DNA from 2 places in the Salinivibrio sp. SS2 genome. Region 1 is predicted to be linked to the other one. Evidence: riboswitches for the same ligand, from Rfam matches in the RefSeq annotation. Region 1 holds a riboswitch; the other holds the start of a gene.
The links. Region 1 has a riboswitch for lysine ahead of lysC (lysine-sensitive aspartokinase 3). Riboswitches for the same ligand answer to the same signal wherever they lie in the genome.
Positions count from the first base shown of each region.

Region 1 (6,568 bases):
AAGGGAAACGCTACAACCGCGAAACACTCGAAGTGCGCTATAAGGGCAAAACTATCGATGAAGTCTTGGAAATGACCGTCGAAGACGCACGTGAATTTTTCGACGCTGTCCCCGCTATCAAGCGTAAGCTACAAACGTTGATGGATGTCGGTCTGAGTTATATTCGTCTAGGCCAAGCCGCCACCACCTTATCGGGCGGCGAAGCACAGCGGGTAAAACTGGCCCGTGAGCTATCTAAGCGCGATACCGGTAAAACGCTATATATCCTTGATGAACCGACAACCGGCTTGCACTTCCATGATATTCAGCAGTTGCTGAATGTGTTGCATCGCTTACGCGAACAGGGCAACACCATTGTGGTGATCGAACATAACCTAGATGTGATTAAAACCGCAGATTGGATCATCGATTTAGGACCTGAAGGCGGTAACGGCGGCGGTGAAATCATTGCCCAAGGCACGCCAGAAGAGATCGTCAATGTGGTTGGTAGCCACACGGCCCACTTCTTGAAGCCCATGTTGGAGCGATAATGACACAGGCGTTACCCACCCACCGAGTGAAACGAAAACCGCTTACGGTGCCCTTTTTAGGGGCACTGGCGGCGTTATGGCTGATCTGTTTGCCATTGTATTCGGTCGACTTGCCGTTGGTGGGTATTCGCCATCCTGCTGCCGCTCTATCGTTACTCACGCTTAGCTTGGTATTGGGGTTCGCCGGACTGGAGGTGTGGCGACAGCACACATGGCGCGTCACTCACTTAACCTGGGCGTTAGTGGCCGCCACGCTCTATGCCAGTGTGCCATATCTTTATCCACAAGCGGCAACGCTAAATAGCGGCTATGCCATCGCCGCATTGGTCCTCAGCCTCGGTTTTTTCTCCAGCTTACAGCAGTTTATTTTTAATCATGCCCAGAGACAAAGGCTACTGGCCGTCTTGATGCTTGCCTCTTGGTTGGCCATCCTCTCCGTCTTAGGTAACCAATCGCCACCGGGCATAGCGCCTTTTAAGTTTGAACATTGGGTGCCGCATTTACCCGCTGCCGTGACCCATGCGTTATTACTCACCGGCCTAAGTTTGGCGGCTTATCTGCTCGCCCGAGAGCCAAGTAACCGCTACCGCCATCCCATAACGCAAAGCGTGTTGGTGTTCACGCCAGTGGTTATCCTGCCCGTGCTTGCCATGCAAGGACGACCGCTACTGCTCCTGTTTGCCCTTTGCGCCATTGCCTTGCAACAAGTTTATCTCAGTCGCTTTGCGACGCGGCGCCAGCATCTTGCGTGGCTGGCCGCCATGTCTGCCGGTGCGTTACTCGCGGTGTTCGGGCTGACTGGGCAAGAAAGCTGGCAATGGCTCACGCCTCAAGATAAACGCGTACTGTGGCTTGCCTGGCAGCAGTTTCAACAAACGCCTTTTTTTGGCGTTGGCATGGGTCATGGACAAACGACTCTACTGCTCGCATCGGCGGCACATCCGGGACACACTGGCCCCGTGAAATTACCGAGTGCGCTAGCATTGTGGTTATTGGAAGGTGGGCTTGTGATAGCACTGGCGTATCTTGCGGTGATACTGCCACTGGCGCTTCGCATTATCCGCGCCCCTTCAGGCACGCGGCGTATGCTCGTTGCGCTCGTGCTTCCGCCACTCACTGGCTTGCTTATCTATCCGGCCAGCGGTACGCAGTGGTTTAACGGCATTCTACTGCTCATGTGGCTGTACTGGCTGGATAATTTAACCAGCAAATACCAACGAATCACATTTTCTACCGCCGAATATGGGCAGCGTATCGCGACACGCAGTATTGTCACTGTAATGATCTTGGTGGGATTGTTGTGCCTATCATCGGTGTATTTAGCCAATCGCTACCTGCGTGACTCTTTATTAACCTCTCAGCGTATTACGCTCTATCAGCAACATCCATGGTGGCAAAGCAAACTCACCCAAGGGCTCGCGGAACAGCACTTTCAGCACACCCTAGAGACACTGTCGGATGCCGAGCGCCACCAGCACCTGAACCTATGGCTGCAGCATGTGGCACAACACCCCACGTTTGCGGGCTACCAGCATGCTTACCAGATTGCACTGCAAATTGGCGATACGCAGCGGGCACGCGATATTCAGCAAGAGGCGCGATATTTGTTTCCGCAAGCCGCCAAGGTGTGGACCACTCGCCACACCTTACCGATGCGCACTCCGCCGGAATAACGTACGCCTAGCGCAGTGCGTCGCCCAATGCTTTTAAGCATAGCGCGATGTTTTCTTCACGCGCACTGTAGCCCATTAAGCCAATTCGCCATGCCTTACCAGCGAGATCGCCCAAGCCTGCACCGATTTCGAGGTTATAGGTGTTGAGCAGATGTTGGCGTACCGCGCCATCATCGACGCCATCCGGGATATACACCGCGTTCAATTGCGGCAAGCGATAAGGCTCGTCCACCACAAAGCGGATACCTAAATCGTCCAACCCCGCTTTTAAGCGTTGATGCATGGTTCGATGACGCTGCCAAGCATTCTCAATTCCCTCTTGATATAACTTGAGCAATGATTCATGCAATGCATACAGACTATTAACCGGAGCAGTATGGTGATAACTGCGTTTGCCGTCACCGCTCCAATAGCCCAGCACTAAACTTTGATCGAGAAACCAGCTTTGCACCTTGTGGGTGCGCGCTTGCATTTTTTCAACGGCTCGCGCCGAGAAGGTGACCGGCGATAGGCCCGGAACACATGACAAGCATTTCTGGCTACCAGAGTAGACTGCATCAAGTTGCCATTCATCGACTTTCAAGGGTACACCGCCAAGTGATGTTACGGCATCAACAATGGTAAGGCAGCCGTGCTCGCGCGCCAGCGTCGCCAGAGTTTGCGCATCTGAGCAAGCGCCCGTGGAGGTTTCAGCATGAACAAACGCGACGATGCTAGCCTCTGGGTGCGCTTTTAATGCCGCTTCCACCTTGTCGGGGCTGACAGGCTCGCCCCATGCATCGTCAACCATCACCGCGTGTGCACCACAGCGTTCAACGTTTTCTCGCATTCGGTCGCCAAACACCCCATTGCGGCAGACAATCACGGTATCACCGGGCTCTACAAGGTTAACGAAGCACGCTTCCATTCCTGCACTCCCGGGGGCAGAGACCGCAATGGTAAACGGATTCTCGGTCTGAAAGGCATATTGTAAGAGCTGTTTGACCTCATCCATCATCGCAATAAAAAGGGGATCGAGGTGTCCCAACGTCGGACGACTCAACGCCTGCAACACTTGCGGAGAAATATCAGACGGGCCAGGGCCCATCAGGGTGCGCTCTATCGGCTGAAATGAGCGGATATCGGAAATTGAAGTTGCCATAACCTATCCTTGTGTCTGCTAAATTTGCGCTTTCCGTTATAGCATACTTTGTGTTCATCGCCCCATTGTCACATTGCGAACTTACGTGCTAGAGCGCATATTCAACAGGTGGCGGATAGCAGCGATATAGGTGCCTGATCGTCGCTTTGCAACTCAATTGGCGGTTGACAACCACTCACCAGCGCCCGTAATGTAACCACTCACCATGTGGATCAACACATGGCCGAACATACAGAAGAGGTGCATCACTCAGGCAGTTATCACGCGGAGCCCTACTCCAAGGCGTGATAATCAGGGGAGGCGATGCCGAGGGGGTTCCGACAGGGTAAGGAGCCGCCGGCCATGAAGGCTGAATCCTTCAGGCTGTCACTTGTCATCCATTTGGACAGACAGGTGGAGCGCTTCTGGCAGAATGCCTGCCGTTTGCTCTTCCTTTTTGCTCGCGTTTGCGACGTGACTTCTGATGTTCCCCACTGACTTTTAAATATGTTGAATCAATGAGCACGAGCTCAAAAGGGGAAAAGGACGTGAACCCGTTACCATCTATTTCAGTCGCTAAATTTGGCGGCACCAGTGTTGGCACCTTTGCCGCCATGCAACAAAGTGCCGCAGTGATTATGCGCCATCCCGAGACCCGTTTTGTAGTGATTAGCGCATGTGCCGGCGTCACCAACCATCTTGTCGCCTTAGCCCAAGGCATAAAAAACGATGTCTTACGCCAAAACACACTGGATGCAATAGACGCTATCCATCAGCAAATACTGGCAGCTTTGCCCGCTTGTCATCACACCCAAGAAGCAGTGCAAACGCTCCACCAGCAGATTATCTCCTTGAGTGAGCAAGCCTGTGAGGCCCCGAGCGAAGCGCTTACCGATGCCTTGGTTGCCTGTGGCGAGCTTACCTCTACGCACCTGTTTACTCGCTTGCTCGTCCACCTTGGCCTGCCCGCAGCTCGGATTGATGCCCGCGAATATTTGAAAACGGATAGCCAATTTGGTCACGCTATTCCAGATATCGCCCTGACTCAGCAACAGTGTCAGCGCTTGAATGCGCAGCTAGACAATCACATTCTCGTGACCCAAGGCTTTATCGGTGCCGACAAAGAAGGACGAACGACCACTCTTGGCCGAGGAGGCAGCGACTACAGTGCCGCTTTGTTTGCCGAAGCGCTCGGGGCAACAAGCTTGGCGATTTGGACCGATGTACCGGGCATTTATACTACCGACCCACGCCTCGCTGCCAAAGCACGTCCTATTGCTGAGATCAGCTTTAGTGAAGCATCGGAGATGGCGACGTTTGGCGCCAAAGTGCTCCACCCGTCCACGCTATTACCCGCGGTACGCCAGCATATTCCTGTCTTTGTCGGGGCGGCCTGTGCGCCGGAAAAAGGCGGGACTTGGATCCGAGAACACGCGGAATCATCCCCCCTATTCCGCGCCATTGCGTTGCGCCGAAATCAAACCATGGTGACCTTGACCAGTTTGACGATGTTCCAAGCGTATGGCTTTCTTGCCAACGTCTTCGCGATCCTAGCGCGCTATCAGATCTCCGTCGATCTGATCACTACCTCCGAAGTCAGTGTGTCTTTGACGCTCGATCAAACCAATACACAAGGTGAGGTGCCCCGTTTGCCTGATGCCGCCTTGGAGGAACTCTCGACCTTGTGCCATGTTGACGTTTGCCAACACTTGGCTGTGGTCGCCTTAATTGGTAATGAGATGCGTCATACTCCGGGGGCGGTGACGCCGGTATTTAACGCCTTAGATACCGCCACCTTGCGCATGATTTGTTATGGCGCGAGTAATCACAATGTCTGTATGGTGGTTGATGACGACAGTGCCACCGAGGTGGTGCAGCGTTTACATACACAGCTTTTTGAGTAACACCCAAAAGAAAAGCCAGCGTGCGCTGGCTTTTCTCGGTTAGGCATTCAGATTAGGGCCTAGCCACTTTTCAGCTTCTTCAAGACACCAGCCTTTACGTGCCGCGTAGCTATCACGTTGATCGTTTTGAATTTTCGCTACCGCAAAGTAACGTGACTCTGGATGGGAAAAATACCAACCCGAAACCGACGCGCCCGGCCACATGGCATAGCTTTCGGTAAGTGTCATCCCCGTATGCGCTTCTACCGATAGCAATTGCCAAATCTTGCCTTTCTCACTGTGTTCAGGACAGGCGGCATAACCTGGCGCTGGCCGGATCCCTTGGTATTGTTCGCGGATCAGGGCGTCGTTATCAAGCGTCTCATCGGGCGCATACCCCCACAAGGTGATCCGAATTTGCTGGTGAAGATATTCCGCAAAGGCTTCTGCGAGTCGATCCGCCACCGCTTGGATCATGATCGCGTTGTAGTCATCCCCTTTCGCTTTGTACTCTTCCGCCAAAGCATACTCACCAATGCCGCCTGTCACCGCAAATGCACCAACCCAATCCGGCTGACCGCTGCTTTTCGGCGCAATAAAGTCTGACAAGCAATAGTTCGCACCACGCGGCTTTTGTGTTTGCTGACGCAAGTGATTCAATATCGTGCTCACCGTTTGTCGTGACGAGTCGGTATACACTTCAATATCATCATCCACGCTATTGGCAGGAAAGAGGCCACACACCCCTTTTGCCGCTACCAAGCCTTCTGCCTCGAAACGATCGAGCCAAGCATTGGCGTCTTGATACAAGCGACGGGCTTCCTCCCCCACCAGCTCGTGATCCAAAATCGCGGGGAATTTGCCACTGAGAGACCACGTCATAAAGAAAGGCGTCCAGTCGATATACTGACGTAAGGTCGCTATCGAAACATCATCGTAAACATGGATGCCTGGCTTCGCCGGTTGCGGAGGCATATAGTTTGCCCAATCCGTTTGCCACTTGTTATCGCGAGCCTGCTCCAAGGTCACCGGTGGCGTGCGGGGCGCTTTACGCTGATGCTGCTCACGCACAGTGTCATACTCTTTGGCCAAACGCGCGACAAAATCAGGTCGCTGCGTCTCGGATAATAACGAGGAGCACACCCCAACCGCACGCGACGCGTTGGGTACATAGACCACGGGCGCATGGTAATGCTGCTCAATTTTCACCGCGGTATGGGCTTTGGAGGTGGTCGCACCGCCAATCAACAGAGGAATATCAAACCCTTGTCGCTCCATCTCTTTCGCCACGTTCACCATCTCATCTAACGACGGGGTGATCAGACCCGATAGACCAATAATGTCGACGTTTTCTTCTCGGGC
Region 1 covers NZ_MEBP01000071.1:57,279-63,846, forward strand. Annotated here, with positions in the region: gene uvrA (excinuclease ABC subunit UvrA) at 1-530, shown strand, start outside; gene BGK46_RS07690 (Wzy polymerase domain-containing protein) at 530-2,203, shown strand; gene BGK46_RS07695 (pyridoxal-phosphate-dependent aminotransferase family protein) at 2,211-3,344, opposite strand; lysine riboswitch at 3,572-3,756, shown strand; gene lysC (lysine-sensitive aspartokinase 3) at 3,842-5,227, shown strand; gene metH (methionine synthase) at 5,267-6,568, opposite strand, start outside.

Region 2 (6,568 bases), on a different contig from region 1:
CGATTTCTTGTCATGGTGCGCGATGTGAGCCGCGTTTAGTGAGCATTGTGTGACACATTTTGCGGCAAAGCCTAACAAACCTTAACTCGTCGATGACACTATTTCGCCATCGTTATGGCATGCTGATGAGGACATTGAGATGTATTGCGCAATTTATCGTAGCAAAAAGAAAGAAGGCACCTATCTTTATGTACCGGGGAGAGATAAATTCGATGATGTGCCAGAAGCATTAATGAACAGTTTTGGACAACCAGAGTTTGCCATGATGATTGATCTCGGTAAGCGAGAAAAACTTGCGGTTGTTGATATTGAGAAAGTGAAACAAAGTCTGCAAAACGAAGGGTTCTTTCTACAATTACCACCGCCACCGGATGCGGCGTTGCAGGCTATCCGAAACAAGAATGAAAAATTGTAATTAGGGAAGCGTATGCGCAAAGGTTTGATTTCAGCATTGGTTGCAGCCTCAGTTTTTACCTCGGGGCCGCTATTTGCAAAAGAAGGGTTTGATCAGTACGTCGAATCATTGAAAGAGGAAGCGCGTCAAGCAGGGATTGATGACGATATACTGGCACGCGCGTTTGCTGGCATTGAGTATCATGAACGGGCGGTCAGTGCCGATCGAAATCAACCTGAGCGGCGTTTAACCTTGGATGAATACATTCCCCGCGCCGTACCGGATTGGAAAGTCGATCAGGCGAAAGCGCTGTATAAAAAACATTATGCGGCGCTAAAAAAAGTCGGTGAGGAATATCAGGTTCAGCCTCGTTTCATTGTAGCCTTGTGGGGCGTGGAAAGTAATTTTGGCAAACTGCAAGGCAACTACAATGTTATCGAAGCACTGGCCACATTGGCTTATGATGGGCGTCGAGAAGCCTTTTTCCGCCAACAAACAATGGCAGCACTGACCATATTGCAAGAAGGGCATATTGCGCCTGAAAACATGAAAGGTTCATGGGCCGGTGCAATGGGGCAAAGCCAGTTTATGCCGACGTCTTTCCTTCATTATGCGGTTGATGGGAACCAAGATGGTAAAAAAGATATTTGGCAAACGGAAGCTGATGTCTTTGCTTCTGCGGCGAACTATCTAAAACAAGCTGGCTGGGACGATACGTACACATGGGGACGCCAAGTTAAATTACCAAAGCATATAGATAGGAATAAACTTGGTGTCGAAAGTAATAAGGCGCTGTCATTGAATCAATGGCAAGCATTAGGTGTAACGCGTCTTAATGGCCAAGCGTTGCCGAATGTCGATATTCAAGCTTGGTTGATTCAGCCTGATGATGAACTTGGACGAGCTTATTTGGTTTATAACAATTATCAAAGCTTGTTGAAATGGAACCGTTCGCACTACTTTGCGTTAGCAGTCAGTCATTTGGCAGACCGGATAAAGTTTGGTTAATGGATGATGACAGAGTTTTACGAATCAGATAAAAAAAAGAGGCCGTCCGGCCTCTTTTTTTATCTTTATGTGCAACACTTAGGCTTGTTGGCCAGGGATCAAGAAGTCTTCTAATTTCGCGCTACCATTTTCGGTTGCTTCACGGATCACTTTCGGCATACGACCTTGACCGGTCCATGTTTTTACCGAGCCGTCGCTATCAGTGTATTGATATTTAGCAGGGCGTGCCGCGCGCTTGCCTGTTGATTTAGACTTGCTTGCACCACCTAATAATTTCATGAGTTCATCAGGTTCAATACCATCGGCGATTAACATCTCACGGTATTTTTCTAGTTTCGCTAGGCGTGCTTTTTCTTCTTCTTGCGCTTGACGCTCAATCTCTTCACGTTCTTCAACGACGGTTTGCAGCTTTTCTAACGCTTCTTTAAGTTGCTCGGCGGTCATTTCTTTCGCGACAGCACGTAAGCTGCGTAGGTTAAGTAACGCTTTCATTGCATCAGACATTATTGGGTTCCTATTTGATTTATATGTTAATTGAACGGATGGTAACAGTATAAGTGAAATATACAATATTACATAAAATAATTAGTGCCTATTTTTCATTATTTATTTTCTGTTCGCAATATTTGTTACCCATATTTAAGGGTGTTTTTTTAAATATGCCCAAATTTTGAGTGGTTGCGACTGATTTCATCGACACTTGATAGTGTGACGTTTTAAGTGGTGGCTTTTTGTGCGTGAACAGTTGCGATAGTGAACATCTTGTGTAGAATGCTCCACTCTTAACGTAGAGGTGCGTTGTTTATAAGTAATGTGCACGAGGGTGATGCCAGTGACCGCACATGAAAGGAGCCAACGCCGAAGCCAGTAAGGCCATCATGCCGACTGTGCTGGGGCTGTTACCGAATAGGGGCAGCACTGCCATAGTAATTAGGACACACTATGGAGCGCTACTGTAGGAGGCAAGTTGTTTGCTGTGTGTTACCACGCCTTACCAGTCTTCGTTTCTGCAGTAGATCTCCAACCAATTGGTTGATATTGAGATCATGAACTTAACAGACTTTTCTTCATCCGCTTTATCGTTACTTCCACCCTTGCTGGCTTTGGGCCTTGCCATTGCAACACGTCGCGTGCTGTTGTCGCTAGGCATGGGGATTGTACTCGGTACCTTGCTACTGGCTGACTTTTCCCTCGGGACATCGGCGCAATACCTTTTTGATGTGGTTGCCGGCCTATTTGTGGCTGACGGCAGCATTAATAGCTGGAATATGAGTATTCTTGCTTTCCTAGTATTGCTGGGAATGATCACCGCTTTATTGTCGCTCTCTGGAGGAACACGAGCGTTTGCAAATTGGGCACAGAGCCGAATTAAAAGCAAACGAGGAGCAAAATTACTGGCGGCTTTCTTGGGCGTATTTATTTTCGTAGATGACTATTTTAATAGCTTGGCAGTGGGGGCTGTTTCGCGCCCTGTGACCGATCGCTTCCATGTGTCTCGAGCCAAGCTGGCGTATATTCTCGATTCGACTGCCGCACCTATGTGTGTTATCACTCCCGCTTCGAGCTGGGGCGCTTATATCATTACCGTCATCGGCTCGATTTTAGTCGCACATGGGGTGACTGATTACACGCCGCTCGGCGCCTTTGTCACCATGATCCCGATGAACTTCTATGCAATCTTTGCGCTTCTGCTGGTTTTTGCAGTGATTTGGTTTCAGCTTGATATTGGTCCCATGCGTCAATTTGAATACCAAGCAAAAAAAGGCAGTCGCTTAGGGGATGAAAGCGACAATTGTGCCGATCTTTGTGACGATCTTGGGATTGAAGAAAGCGAGCACGGCACGGTTTCTGATCTGGTGTTACCGATTGTGGTCCTCGTTGTGGCGACCATCAGTGCGATGCTCTACACCGGTGCACAAGCGTTAGCGGGTGACGATGTATCTTTCTCAGTACTCGGCGCGTTTGAGAATACTGATGTAGGCATGTCCCTTCTGATGGGAGGCGCAGCGGGACTTATCGTTGCTTTAGCCATGACGATCAAACAAGGGATTGGTGCGCCTGCGATCAGCAAAACCTTATGGGTCGGGGCGAAATCCATGTTTGGGGCCATTCTTATTCTGCTGTTTGCATGGTCTATTGGCCATATCATCGGCGACTTGCAAACGGGTAAATATCTGTCTTCATTGGTGCAGGGCAATATGCCATCTGAGCTACTCCCTGTTGTGCTCTTTTCACTCGCGGCAGTGATGGCATTTGCGACCGGCACCTCATGGGGAACCTTTGGTATCATGCTACCGATCGCGGGCGATCTGGCTGCGGCGACGGAAATTTCCTTGATGTTACCTATGCTGTCGGCGGTATTAGCTGGTGCGGTGTTTGGTGACCATTGCTCACCGATCTCAGATACCACTATCTTGTCATCTACAGGAGCACGCTGTGGGCATATTGATCATGTCTCGACACAGTTGCCTTATGCGATTGGTGGCGCTCTGGTGTCCGCGGTTGGCTTTTTGGTCCTTGGCTTTACCGCATCATTATGGTTGGCATTTGCCGCCACGACACTGGCCTTTGTCGCGCTTTGTTTTGCGCTACTGTGGCTGAAAAAGCGCCCGTGCAAAGCCATGGCCTAATCTCGCTCGTAACTACCTCATAATAGGATTGAGCGCAAAGCCCCGCTGGTCGGGGCTTTCCTTTTTGATGAGATCCGGTAGCATGCTGGATTGATTTTAAGCCTGATGACCGAATAATCCGAGATAACAATGGCGCAGCTTTATTTTTATTACTCCGCAATGAATGCCGGTAAGTCGACAACACTTTTGCAATCAGCCTTTAATTATCAAGAGCGAGGCATGCAGCCCCTGTTATATACAGCGGCAATCGATGACCGATATGGTCAGGGAAAAATTAGCTCACGAATTGGTTTAGAGACAGAGGCGCACCTATACCACAATGAAACCAATTTATTCGAACATGTTTCAGCCATTCAAGAACACGAAAAAGTAGACTGCTTGTTACTGGATGAAAGCCAGTTTCTCACCAAGCAGCAAGTGCTTGAGTTAACTGATGTGGTCGATAAATTGCGTATTCCTGTGTTGTGTTATGGATTACGCACAGACTTTCGAGGAGAGCTATTTGAAGGCTCTCAATACTTACTCGCTTGGGCGGATAAGTTAGTAGAACTAAAAACGGTTTGTCATTGTGGTCGTAAAGCCAATCGAGTGATCCGCCAAGATGCAAATGGCAATGCGATCGCTGATGGCGATCAAGTTGTGATCGGTGGCAACGAGCGTTATGTGTCGGTGTGCCGGTTGCACTATAAGGAAGCTCTTGGCTTACTATGAGTATGCCCTGCGATGGGCGAGTGTCTCGATAAGGTAGAGCGCGCCGAGTACGAAAAAAAGCGAACGCATTGCGCTCGCTTTTTCCTTTGCAACCGTCGCGAATAACGCGTTGTTATTTCGCTGCTTCTTGTTCAACGGGGACGATTTGGCTCGCATGGTAGCCTTTCGGTCCTTCTTGAACCTCGTAGCTGACGGTCTGACCCGCTTTCAACGTCCTGTATCCATCCATTTGGATTGTTGAGTAATGCGCAAAAACGTCGCCTTCTCCTTCTTCAGGACAAATAAAGCCGAATCCCTTGGCATTGTTAAACCATTTTACTGTACCAGTTTCCATGCGAAACATCCCTCTTGCATCAAACTTTTGCATACCTTGCAATAAACTAAGTGCCCACTCATGACCTCTGCGCTAGCACGCATCAGACAGCATTTGCTCAAGATGGTGAGCGTGCGATCAAAAAGTGGTTAGTTTATCTACCACAATTCCCACTGTAGTAGATACTTTTAGGCAGTCAAGTATCGATAATAACTTATAACAACATTTTCATAGTAATCCGGAAAAGTGTGAGAGCCTGACAATAAATGCATAAAAAACAATAATGTCATTTTCATGAATCTATCGAGTCACCTCTCACTATGGATGCTCGGTACGTCGCTATTTGTTATAGGTGGAATGTCACTTAATTGTTATAAATTCAGCTAGTTATGTGTTGTATCTAGAGTTATTTATCTCACTATACAAGATGAGATAACCTAGTAGCGTGAATGAAATCGCAATCATTGGGTGTAATAAACTTTGTTGTTTTATGAATAATTTCTTACGTCTAAATACTGAGATAGATTTAGCGCAAATCCCTTTTTCAATCCCATCAACACAGTTGTTTCCACTTTACAGCCGTGGAATGTCTTTATTTTTGTACATTCTTTATGGTGGGGGCTGAGATGTTTTTGTTGAACAGTGAACGTTTTAGCACTTTTACCCCTAGATATATCAGTAAGTGACTAACAATTGTGCAGACACACTTTGTTCGCATTGAAAGGGTTGCTGGAATACAATCTGTGGCTTAACTTTAAAGATAGGTGGACGGGATCAGTGGATGGCAGCAACGCCCCGCCACAACGACAGCCTAGACACCCAAACAATGCATTGTAAGTGGTTATGAGTAATTGGAACGAGTGGGCGCTCCCTGATGCTGACATCGCAGCGTCAGAGAAGACGAAGCTACAACCGCCATCTATGTACAAGGTGGTGCTGAATAACGATGACTACACGCCGATGGAGTTTGTCATTGAAGTGCTCCAGACGTTTTTTGCCATGGACGTGGACAAAGCGACGCAAGTCATGCTGACGGTGCACTACGAAGGAAAAGCCGTTTGCGGTGTATTCACCGCAGAGGTAGCGGAAACAAAAGTGGCACAAGTGATGATGTACGCCAAAGAGCATGGTCATCCATTGCTGTGCACCATGGAGAAAGCATGATTTCTCCGGCACGCTTTAGCGCGGTTATTGAGGGAGGTGCCTTATGCTGAACAAAGAACTTGAAGCGAGTCTCAACGGAGCCTTTGCACGTGCGCGTGAAAAGCGCCACGAATTCATGACGGTGGAGCACCTGCTTCTCGCGTTAATTGACAACGCCGCCGCTCAAGAAGCCTTGACAGCTTGCCGCGCAGACCTAGATGGCCTGCGTAAAGAGCTCGATGCGTTTATTGAGCAAACGACCCCTCTTATCCCTGTTGATGATGAATCACGCGAAACGCAACCGACATTGAGTTTCCAGCGCGTACTGCAACGTGCGGTGTTCCATGTGCAATCGTCAGGGCGCAGTGA
Region 2 covers NZ_MEBP01000082.1:21,462-28,029, forward strand. Annotated here, with positions in the region: gene BGK46_RS09405 (YcgL domain-containing protein) at 140-415, shown strand; gene BGK46_RS09410 (lytic murein transglycosylase) at 428-1,402, shown strand; gene BGK46_RS09415 (H-NS family nucleoid-associated regulatory protein) at 1,481-1,906, opposite strand; lysine riboswitch at 2,183-2,363, shown strand; gene BGK46_RS09420 (Na+/H+ antiporter NhaC family protein) at 2,449-4,032, shown strand; gene BGK46_RS09425 (thymidine kinase) at 4,162-4,743, shown strand; gene cspD (cold shock domain-containing protein CspD) at 4,856-5,077, opposite strand; gene clpS (ATP-dependent Clp protease adapter ClpS) at 5,900-6,220, shown strand; gene clpA (ATP-dependent Clp protease ATP-binding subunit ClpA) at 6,264-6,568, shown strand, end outside.
Region 2: linked by a shared signal. The riboswitch ahead of BGK46_RS09420 (Na+/H+ antiporter NhaC family protein) and the one ahead of lysC (lysine-sensitive aspartokinase 3) in region 1 are both predicted to bind lysine.